DNA from 3 places in the Vibrio sp. R10-SG3-ISO3 genome. Region 1 is predicted to be linked to each of the others. Evidence: riboswitches for the same ligand, from Rfam matches in the RefSeq annotation. Region 1 holds a riboswitch; each other region holds the start of a gene.
What was found. A riboswitch is a leader RNA that binds a small molecule or an ion and turns the genes downstream of it on or off. The one in region 1 is predicted to bind thiamine pyrophosphate.
Positions count from the first base shown of each region.

Region 1 (3,274 bases):
ATTACCCGTGAAGATGGCGGCGTTATTGGCGCTTAAGCTGTCTCACTGTTTGCATCAACAATCATTCGCATCAAGATGGGCGCCACGAGCGCCCATTTTTTATTGCCGATATCCACATTGGCATATTTATGCGATCGCTCGCATAAAAAACGTCAAGGTTTCGTGTGTTCACCGCAAAGAGTGTTGCGCTTCACAATCGCAATCCCTATATTGAAAGAGTACTCAGCATAACCTTAAGGTGTTCTAATCCGAATAAACTCCAGATAACAATACGACATTGAGCGATTGACCCGGCGAATCTACCCCATTTCTATTGGCGCAGACGCCCCAACGTAAAAAGAATAAAGTCTATCTGAGCGCCTTCTGATGAGAGAAGTGGCACCTTTAGGTTATTAAGTACGGTGATGATAACTGAGGAGGAGGTTAGGCTATGGTATCACTACTTTGGGTAGCATTAGGTTGTGTGGTCTTCTTATGTTGTTGGAGTGCTCAGCATGGTCTCCCTATGCTGGGGCTTAAACTGGATGAGTCCGATCTACTGATTATTTCTGAACTCGCTGGCGAAGACGTCTTAGAGGCATGACCTCAAATAACGACGATAATGAGCGTTGAAGCAGCAGCAAAAATGGAGCCTTGGGCTCCATTTTGCGTTTCAAGCCTATCGAAAATTTTGGCTATGGCAGTGCGTTGGGTTATAGCGAGATCACGTCCGTCAACTTATCCACCACCGTATGAAAACGGGCTGGCCACGCTCTTTGTTTTTTGCTCACCAAATACAGGGTCTCGACGACGGCTTTCTTTGGCTGATGCACAGCAAGTTGATCGCGCAAAGTGAAAGAGCTGAATGCGCTGTGTGGCAGCACCGTAAAACCGAGCCCTTTGGCAACTGGCAGAAGAATTTGGCTGAGTTGGTTGATGTAGCCCGAGGTGCGCAGGGCGCGAATATCAATCCCCGCCAGCGCTTTGTCGCCACACTGCGAAAAGTAGAGCGAGAGATAGTGCTCCGCGTCGGGGTGGCGAATTAAACCGATCTCAAGGAGAAGTTCAGGGGTAATAGGCTCGTCGACGTTTGCCGGCACAATCAAACACATGGTTTCTTGACCTATCTCTTGCGCTTCGATTCTCGGGTCGAGCGGGATGTGAGTGACAAGGCCCAAATCGGCGCGCCCCTCAGCCAAATCGTCGATGATCTTACGGTTGGGGGCGACTTCCAGCTTGACGACCAGTTGTGCAAATTCACACTGTAAATCGAGCAGATGCGGGTAGATAAGCTGCGCCAACGCGCCAGAGCAAGAGACCGACACCTCACCGCGATGCGCGTCGTCCTGAGATAACGAAGCAATCAGGTCTGTTTCTTGTTTGGCGCGCTGCTTTGCGTACTGATAGACCTGTCTGCCTTGTTCCGTTACTTCAAAGCTCTTGTTGTGACGCGCAATCAGTGGGTAGCCGCAAGCCTGTTCGAGCTTTTTGATGTGCTGGCTGACACCGGGCTGAGTCATGAACAGCTTTTCTGCGGTATGAGTAAAGTGGCCGGTCTCGACCAAGGTTTGAAACGTTTTGAGCCAGAGTGGATTGAGCATAACCGTCAAATCAATAACGAAAATTTATAAAATTAAGAGTAAACGATAATGTTCTGTGTGCCAAACGTCGCGTTCGTATCGCCCACTCCTCGATTCACTCGGGTTATTTAAGTGATCTGAATAGGTTGCATCTGCGCTATCACAGGGTTAAGGTTGGCGACATAGTCGGGGAGCGTTCCTTCTGCTCGAGTCATAACGATAGCTTGATTAACGAGCCTGTCGTAGAAGCATAGAAGGAGGGCTGAGATCGCATCGCGAGACCCGTTGAACCTGATTCAGTTAGCACTGACGTAGGGAACTATTCATAACGCGGTGTCGTGGGGTCGCCACAATCTCGCCCGTTATGTGTTGTGCTTGGCCAACGCGCTCTGCACACAGTTCCTGGCGCGTGCGTGAGGAACACCGATGAACCAAACCGCATTTTATGACCCTCAAACTCCGATTGTCCTAACCATCGCTGGCTCCGACAGTGGCGGCGGCGCGGGCATCCAAGCCGACATCAAAGCGATCAGTGCAACAGGCAGTTACGCCTGCTCCGTTATTACGGCAATTACCGCGCAAAATACCTGTGGCGTTCACGCCATTCATCCTATCCCTATCGACCATGTTCAAGCGCAGCTCGATGCGGTATTGAGCGATCTCAATGTCGTGGCGGTGAAGGTTGGCATGTTGGCTGACGCTGAAATCATCCGTGTCGTGGCACAAAGTTTGTCGGCGTATCAGCCCAAGTTTCTAGTGGTGGACCCGGTAATGGTGGCCACCAGTGGTGACAGCTTACTGCACGCCAGTGCGGTGGGTGCGCTCAAGAAAGACCTGCTACCGCTTGCCGATATGATCACACCAAACTTACCCGAGGCGGCGGCGCTGACTGGGCGAGCAACGCCGACATCGGAAGAAGAGATGGGATCGATGATTGACGCCCTGCGCGCCTTGGGCGCCAAAACAGTGCTTCTTAAGGGCGGGCATTTAGAGGGCGAAAGCAGCAACGATTTGCTGATTGAAAGGAGTGGCAGTGAATTGATTCGCGCTAAGCGAGTCGCCACTCATAATACTCATGGTACGGGCTGTACGTTGTCATCGGCCATTGCGTCCTATCTTGCCCAAGGGTATCGGCTGCACAAAGCGGTCCATTTGGCTAAGCAATACATCTCACAAGCCATTGCGCATGCCGACGAACTCTCTGTTGGTCAAGGACATGGGCCTGTGCACCACTTTTTCTCTGGCCACCAAAATGTGCGTTAATCGCGATGGTGTGCAGTCACAACATAAGGGCCCTTATTTGGGCATCGAGACCGAGCCAGAGCGGCTAGAGTTGAGAATAAAACGCGCCGCGTCATAGCGATCGTTGGAGAGAGGAATGTAGCCAGAATGGGAGACGACTTTGTTGATGTTGTCTCTGTCGATATAACTATCGACAAAGCGTTTCAATGATGGCCGTTTCTCTAGCGCCTGTTTGTTCACGTAAATAAACAGAGGGCGGGAAAGTGCGGTATATCGCCCCATAATTACGTTCTCGACACTGGGTTTGACGGCGTTGGCGCCTGAGGGAGAGATGGCGATCGCTTTCAACTTGTCTTGATTTTGCAAATAGTAGGCAAAGCCGATAAACGCCATGGCGTTGGGATCGGCGGCCACTTCGGCGACTAAGGCTTCATCGTCTTCATTTGCGGTGTAGTCTTGTCGACTCGCTTTGC
Region 1 is NZ_JCBDHE010000034.1:95,667-98,940, reverse strand. Features, by position in the region: gene AC6R1A_RS08500 (PhoX family protein) at 1-36, shown strand, start outside; gene AC6R1A_RS08495 (hypothetical protein) at 431-583, shown strand; gene AC6R1A_RS08490 (LysR family transcriptional regulator) at 693-1,580, opposite strand; TPP riboswitch at 1,737-1,894, shown strand; gene thiD (bifunctional hydroxymethylpyrimidine kinase/phosphomethylpyrimidine kinase) at 1,986-2,822, shown strand; gene AC6R1A_RS08480 (PstS family phosphate ABC transporter substrate-binding protein) at 2,856-3,274, opposite strand, start outside.

Region 2 (3,274 bases), on a different contig from region 1:
AGCAATCCAAACAGAAGAAGACGCACCGCGCAGTTCAACCGTCGACTCAGCCCCTTCAATCAACTGAATCTCTCGTGTGGCAAACCCTTGCTCGCCGGCTAATGCCAAGCATTGCGCGATATCATCGCGCAATGTGGGCTCTGAGTGAGGAATCACAATTTTCATCGTCGCGTTCCTACGACTCTGCACTTTCAGGCTGCGCGGCAGGATGATACAACTCAGAACCCGATTGACGGAACTCCTCTGACTTTTGGCGCATCCCTTCAAGTGGATCATCGAGCATTTTAACGGAGATGGCTTGGTCGGCTTCGACTTGTTGCGTGTCTTTAGCGTACTCGCGCACTTCCTGAGAAATTTTCATCGAACAGAATTTTGGTCCACACATTGAACAAAAGTGAGCCACTTTGCCCGACTCTTGCGGCAAAGTTTCATCGTGGAAAGCTCGCGCTGTATCAGGGTCCAGCGACAAGTTGAACTGATCCTCCCAGCGGAACTCAAAGCGAGCTTTTGAGAGCGCATTGTCACGAACCTGAGCACCAGGGTGGCCTTTAGCCAAATCCGCCGCATGCGCCGCGAGTTTATAAGTAATCAAGCCCGTCTTAACGTCTTCTTTATTGGGTAGACCCAAGTGCTCTTTCGGCGTCACATAGCAGAGCATCGCACAGCCGTACCAGCCGATCATCGCAGCGCCAATGCCAGAGGTAATATGATCGTACCCAGGGGCAATATCGGTCGTCAGAGGACCCAAAGTGTAGAATGGCGCTTCGTGGCAGTGCTCTAGCTGCTCATCCATATTGGCTTTGATCATGTGCATAGGTACATGCCCAGGGCCTTCAATGATCACCTGCACGTCATACTCCCACGCGATCTTAGTCAGTTCACCCAACGTGCGTAGCTCAGCAAACTGCGCTTCATCATTGGCATCGGCCACCGAACCTGGACGCAAGCCATCACCGAGCGAAAGCGCGACATCGTACTTGGCACAAATTTCACAAATTTCGCGGAAGTGGGTGTAAAGGAAGCTTTCTTGATGGTGAGCGAGACACCACTTAGCGATGATCGAGCCGCCGCGAGAGACAATACCCGTGACACGTTTGGCCGTCATCGGCACATAACGCAACAGCAAACCGGCATGAATCGTGAAGTAATCGACGCCCTGCTCAGCTTGCTCAATCAAGGTGTCTCGCATCACTTCCCAGTTGAGGTTTTCTGCAATGCCATTCACTTTTTCAAGCGCTTGGTACATAGGCACGGTGCCGATCGGAACTGGGCTGTTACGTAGAATCCACTCTCGAGTCTCGTGAATATTGCGTCCGGTCGACAAATCCATCACCGTATCGCCGCCCCAACGTGTTGCCCAAACCAATTTCTCAACTTCTTCCTCAATGGAAGAGGTCACAGAAGAGTTACCAATATTGGCGTTCACCTTGACCAAGAAATTGCGACCAATAATCATTGGCTCCGCTTCCGGGTGGTTGATGTTGGATGGAATGATGGCACGGCCCGCGGCCACTTCTTGGCGGACAAACTCAGCACTGATGTCCTTTGGCAAGTGGGCCCCAAAGCTTTGACCTGGATGCTGTTGGTTCAACACCTCATCGCGATAACGAGCACGCCCCATGTTTTCACGCAGAGCGATGTATTCCATTTCCGGTGTAATCACACCTTGACGCGCGTAGTGGAGCTGAGTAACACACTGACCGCTTTTCGCACGGCGAATGCGAGGTAAGTTACCATAACGCAGCTCGTCTAGCGTATCGTCTTCCAAGCGCTGTTTGGTGTATACCGAACTGACCTCATCGAGCAGCTCCGTATCACCGCGCTCTTCAATCCACTGATCACGTAGCTTAGGCAGGCCCTGGTAGAGGTCAATCGTATGGTCAGGATCGGTATAAGGACCAGAAGTGTCGTAAACGCGAATCGGCTCATTGGGCTCAAAGATCGGCGCGTCTTTAGTACCGCCAATCAAGCTGTCAGCGAGGGAGATTTCTCGCATAGGAACACGAATATCAGGTCGTGAACCTTCTACATAAACCTTGCGTGAATTAGGGTACGCCTGTACCGAGAGGGTATCAATAAACTGTTTGGCTTCCAGTCTCGCTTGTTTGCGATTCGACATAGCATTTTTCCTTGCTCTTTATTGCTCGTAGGAGCATGAGTGTTAGAGATAAAAATGCTTGGCGGAAAGATGCGACAAGAGGGCGATCTGACGCGGGTACCTATCTGTAGATAGATCGCATGACGCTCAGATCAGAGAGAACGAATCCTAGATTAGGAGGGTCGATATCTTCTCTTGTTCCCTTCGCAGGTATTAACCTGATCAGGTTCAACGGATCCCGAATAAACGGTCTCAGCCTTATGGCACTCCGACAAGTGAACCGAGTATATAAAAACGGCTTGGATAAACCAAGCCGACCTGTGTAAATTTTGTCTAGTGAGGCTCAAAGCACCTCTAAGCAAGCTAGCTTTTGATCAGCAGTTGAAAGCCCACCCAAGCGGCAGAGATGCTTAATACCACATTGAGTAAGACATTGAGTCCCATCTTGAAAAAGGCGCCCTGCTGCATGAGTAAAACGTTGTCCATCGAAAACGTAGAGAACGTTGTCAAAGCACCAAGAAAACCGAGCCCGATGATCTGTCTCCATGGTTCAGTCGCAAGGTTGCCATTTTCAAACGCGGCGATCAGTAAGCCCATCGCCAGTGAGCCGACTACGTTAACAGTTAGCGTACCGTATGGAAAACCTCGCCCCAGTAATGTCGCACACAGCTCAGACACTAAATAACGAGAGCACGCACCAACGGCGCCACCCATGGCAATAAACCCTAAAATTGCAAACTGACCCATAACCCCTCCAAATTTATGGCGTTAGTGTAGCGCCAAACAGACAAAAAAACAGACTTCAGATCAATGTAATGACGCTAAACACTCTGTTAGATTTAAAAAGTTACAGGAGTCACTTTACTTCGATATAGCCCATCAAACCGGTTTTCATGTGCTCTATGACATGACAGTGATACATCCACCGACCGGGGTTGTCCGCGACGAAAGCCGCTTTGGCACGACCATTCTTGCCCAGTAGTACCGTATCCGTATGGAACGGCTCTAGGAGCGGCTTACCGTCCATTTCGAGCACGGTAAAGGTATGGCCATGAAGATGAATAGGATGATGGTACTGAGTGACATTTTTAAGATCGAAGATGTAGGTTTTGCCTAGCTCCAACTGCGCCAGCGGCGCAGGAATCGAATGACGACTCATCCCCTGCCACGCCACCT
Region 2 is NZ_JCBDHE010000011.1:2,556-5,829, reverse strand. Features, by position in the region: gene AC6R1A_RS01860 (thiamine phosphate synthase) at 1-165, opposite strand, end outside; gene thiC (phosphomethylpyrimidine synthase ThiC) at 176-2,119, opposite strand; TPP riboswitch at 2,281-2,379, opposite strand; gene crcB (fluoride efflux transporter CrcB) at 2,462-2,845, opposite strand; gene AC6R1A_RS01845 (multicopper oxidase domain-containing protein) at 2,955-3,274, opposite strand, start outside.
Region 2: it holds a riboswitch for thiamine pyrophosphate, as region 1 does, so the genes downstream of both, thiC (phosphomethylpyrimidine synthase ThiC) here and thiD (bifunctional hydroxymethylpyrimidine kinase/phosphomethylpyrimidine kinase) in region 1, are expected to answer to the same signal.

Region 3 (3,274 bases), on a different contig from region 1:
GTGGCAAAGCTGGTAAAGCAGAGCATAAACACCAACCCGCAAACGGGCGCTAATTGCTGCCTCATCCGCGGCCATTCGACCCACTTAAACTTTTGCCAATGCCCCATGCCTAAGTGGGCGCACAGTTTGTGTTGCTCCGCCGGAATCGACTCTAGTGATTGCAGCAGCAAACGCGCCGCATAAGGAAGATTAAAAAAGAGGTGCGCGAGCAAAATGCCGTGCAAACCGTAAATATTAAATGGTAGCGAAAGATCCCACTGCGCAAGCTGTGTCGCCAACCAACCACTGCGCCCATAAATCGCCAGCAAGCCAAACACCCCCACCAAGACAGGCAGCACCAAAGTGGTCGCAAACAGCTTAAGTACCAAGGCTTTCCCGATAAACTGCCGCCGCGACAAAGCATGGGCGACGGGGATCGCCAAGCCGACACTGAGCAGCGTTGAGAGGAAAGATTGATAGAAGCTAAATTGGGTAACGTGGCGGTAATAAGGGTCTTGCCAAATGACACGCAGATCGAGGGAAGGCGCTTGATTGAGCAAGGCCAGCAGCGCAGAAACGACAAAGGCCGCGATCAACATCGCGACCCATACGCCTAATTTAGGGACAGATTGCACGAACGCCTAACCTTAGAAGGTCAACGCGTTTTGCCATTCACGAATCCACGCTTTGCGGTGGGTAGCCACCTCTTCAGCGCTAAAACTCAAGGCTTGGCTAGGCTTCGTCAGGCTTTGATACCCTTCTGGCAACGCAACGTCAGTGACAGGGTACATCCAGTTCCCTGTTGGCATGGCCGACTGAAAGTCATCGCTGAGGATAAACTGCATAAAGGCATCCGCCAAGTCGCTGTTGGCGCTCGTTTTGACTTTGGCCACCACTTCTACTTGAGTGTAATGACCTTCCGCGAAATTCGCTGCAGCGAACTTAGCCTCATTTTCGGCAATCAGATGGTACGCAGGTGACGTGGTGTAAGAGAGCACCATATCAGACTCGCCTTTTAAGAACATCGAGTACGCTTCAGACCACCCTTTCGTGACCGTCACTGTCTTTTTCGCCAACGCTTTCCACGCCTGCGGCGCTTCGTCGCCATAGACAGATTTCATCCACAGCATCAAACCTTGACCCGGGGTTGAGGTACGCGGGTCTTGGTAGATGACTGTTAAGTCGTCATTTGATTCCACCAGTGCTTTGAGGCTAGTCGGTGGCTCAGCCAAGGTCTCTTTGTTGTAGACAAACGCGAAGTAACCGTAGTCGTACGGCACAAAGGTCGTATTGGACCAGCCGCCTGGCAAGGTGACGGATGACGTATCGACGCTATGCTCAGCCAACAAACCGGTTTGCTGCGCTTCTGCCATCAAGTTGTTGTCTAACCCCAACACAATGTCGGCTTTGCTATTGTCGCCTTCCAGTCTCAAGCGATTGAGGATAGAGACGCCATCATCCAAAGCTACAAAATTCAACGTACAGTCGCACTGTGCTTCAAACGCTTTTTTTACCACTGGGCCTGGGCCCCAATCGGCAGCGAAAGAGTCATAGGTATAAACGGTTAACGTATCGGCTGCGGTTGCAGAAAAAGACGTCAGTGCCGCGGCGGCACAAAGTGGCATAAATGAAGGGATAAAAGTGGATTTCACTGCTCGCTCTCCTTGTTGAGCCACGCAGGTCTGAGGGACAAACAGACGTCTGATGTCCTCGCTCAATTCCTACGCCAGCATTATCTGGTTCAGGTCTACGGGTCCCGAGCAAAGCTCGATCTCAGCGTCATTCAGTGAATGAATAGCTCCCCGATGAGGTTCGGCTTGATTGTAATAGGTCTGCCCTACAATAGCCATACTTGCGTGACGGCCCACCAAGACGCAATCACGAATCTTTACGTTGATCATAGCCCCAGCGCGCCACCAAGGATTGCTCGATGCCGAGGTGATCCAAAATGCGCGCGACCATAAAATCAATAAGATCGTCTATCGATTTAGGTTGGTGATAAAAACCGGGCGCGGCCGGCATAATAGTGACGCCCATCTGCGAGAGCTTGTGCATGTTCTCAAGGTGTAAGGTTGAGAAAGGCGTTTCTCGAACCACCAGCAGCAATTGACCACGCTCTTTCATCACCACATCGGCGGCGCGTTCAATCAAATTATCGGACATACCATGAGCAATCGCTGCCACACTGCCCGCCGAACAAGGGCAAACCACCATCTGCTTGGGCGCCGCTGAGCCAGAGGCCACGGGCGAGAACCAGTCCTCTTTGCCGCACACCACTAATTTAGCCGGGTCGCAGCTGAGATGGGCGACCAAGGCTTGCTTGGCGCTGTCTGGGTTGGCAGGCAGTTTTAATCCGTGCTCGGTGGCCAACACCACTCGCGCCGCCGATGAAACCAGCAGGTAAACCTGATAGTCCGCGGCCAACAAGCACTGCAACAGACGCAGCCCATAAGGCGCGCCTGAGGCTCCGGTAAAAGCGAGGGTGATGGATTTTTCAGCCATTGTGCGTATCTCTTATTATTGGGCTAATTGCGCTAACAGTTTGTCGTGAATTCCGCCAAACCCGCCGTTGCTCATCACCAGAATCTGATCGCCGGGGCAAGCATGCCGAGCGATGCTGCGCACCAAGTCGTCGATGTCGTCAGAGACATAAGCGGGTTGCGCGCACTGCTCGGCAATCTCACTCACAGACCAAGTAATTGACTCAGGCTGAAAGAGGAACACTTCATCGGCCGCCTGCAATGAGGCCGCAAGCGTTTCTTTGTGCACCCCGCGTTTCATGGTTGCACTGCGCGGCTCCAACACCGCAAGGATTCGGGATTGACCCACCTTGTTACGTAAGCCGCCCAATGTCAGTTCAATCGCCGTTGGATGATGAGCAAAGTCGTCATACACAGTGATGTCATTGACCTGCCCTTTTAACTCCAAGCGGCGTTTGGTATTAATAAAGCGCCCTAACGCCTCACAAGCGTGATCCGGAGTGACCCCCACATGACGTGCCGCCGCGATGGCCATCAACGCATTGCTGACGTTGTGATCGCCGACTAAATCCCACGTCACTCGACCCACTATTTCTCCCGCCAATAAGACATCAAAGACACTGCCATCTTGGGCCTGTTTTTGCGCTTGCCAGCCAGAATCGCACCCTGTGTACTCTTGTTCGCTCCAGCAGCCACGGGCAATAACGTCTTGCAGCGCCAGGTCTGATTGAGGAGTAAACATCCGACCATTGCCCGGTACGGTTCTCACTAGATGGTGAAATTGGCGCTTAATCGCCTCAAGATCATCGAAGATG
Region 3 is NZ_JCBDHE010000059.1:107,714-110,987, forward strand. Features, by position in the region: gene thiP (thiamine/thiamine pyrophosphate ABC transporter permease ThiP) at 1-578, opposite strand, end outside; gene thiB (thiamine ABC transporter substrate binding subunit) at 627-1,604, opposite strand; TPP riboswitch at 1,681-1,794, opposite strand; gene AC6R1A_RS17935 (flavin prenyltransferase UbiX) at 1,858-2,481, opposite strand; gene mpl (UDP-N-acetylmuramate:L-alanyl-gamma-D-glutamyl-meso-diaminopimelate ligase) at 2,497-3,274, opposite strand, start outside.
Region 3: it holds a riboswitch for thiamine pyrophosphate, as region 1 does, so the genes downstream of both, thiB (thiamine ABC transporter substrate binding subunit) here and thiD (bifunctional hydroxymethylpyrimidine kinase/phosphomethylpyrimidine kinase) in region 1, are expected to answer to the same signal.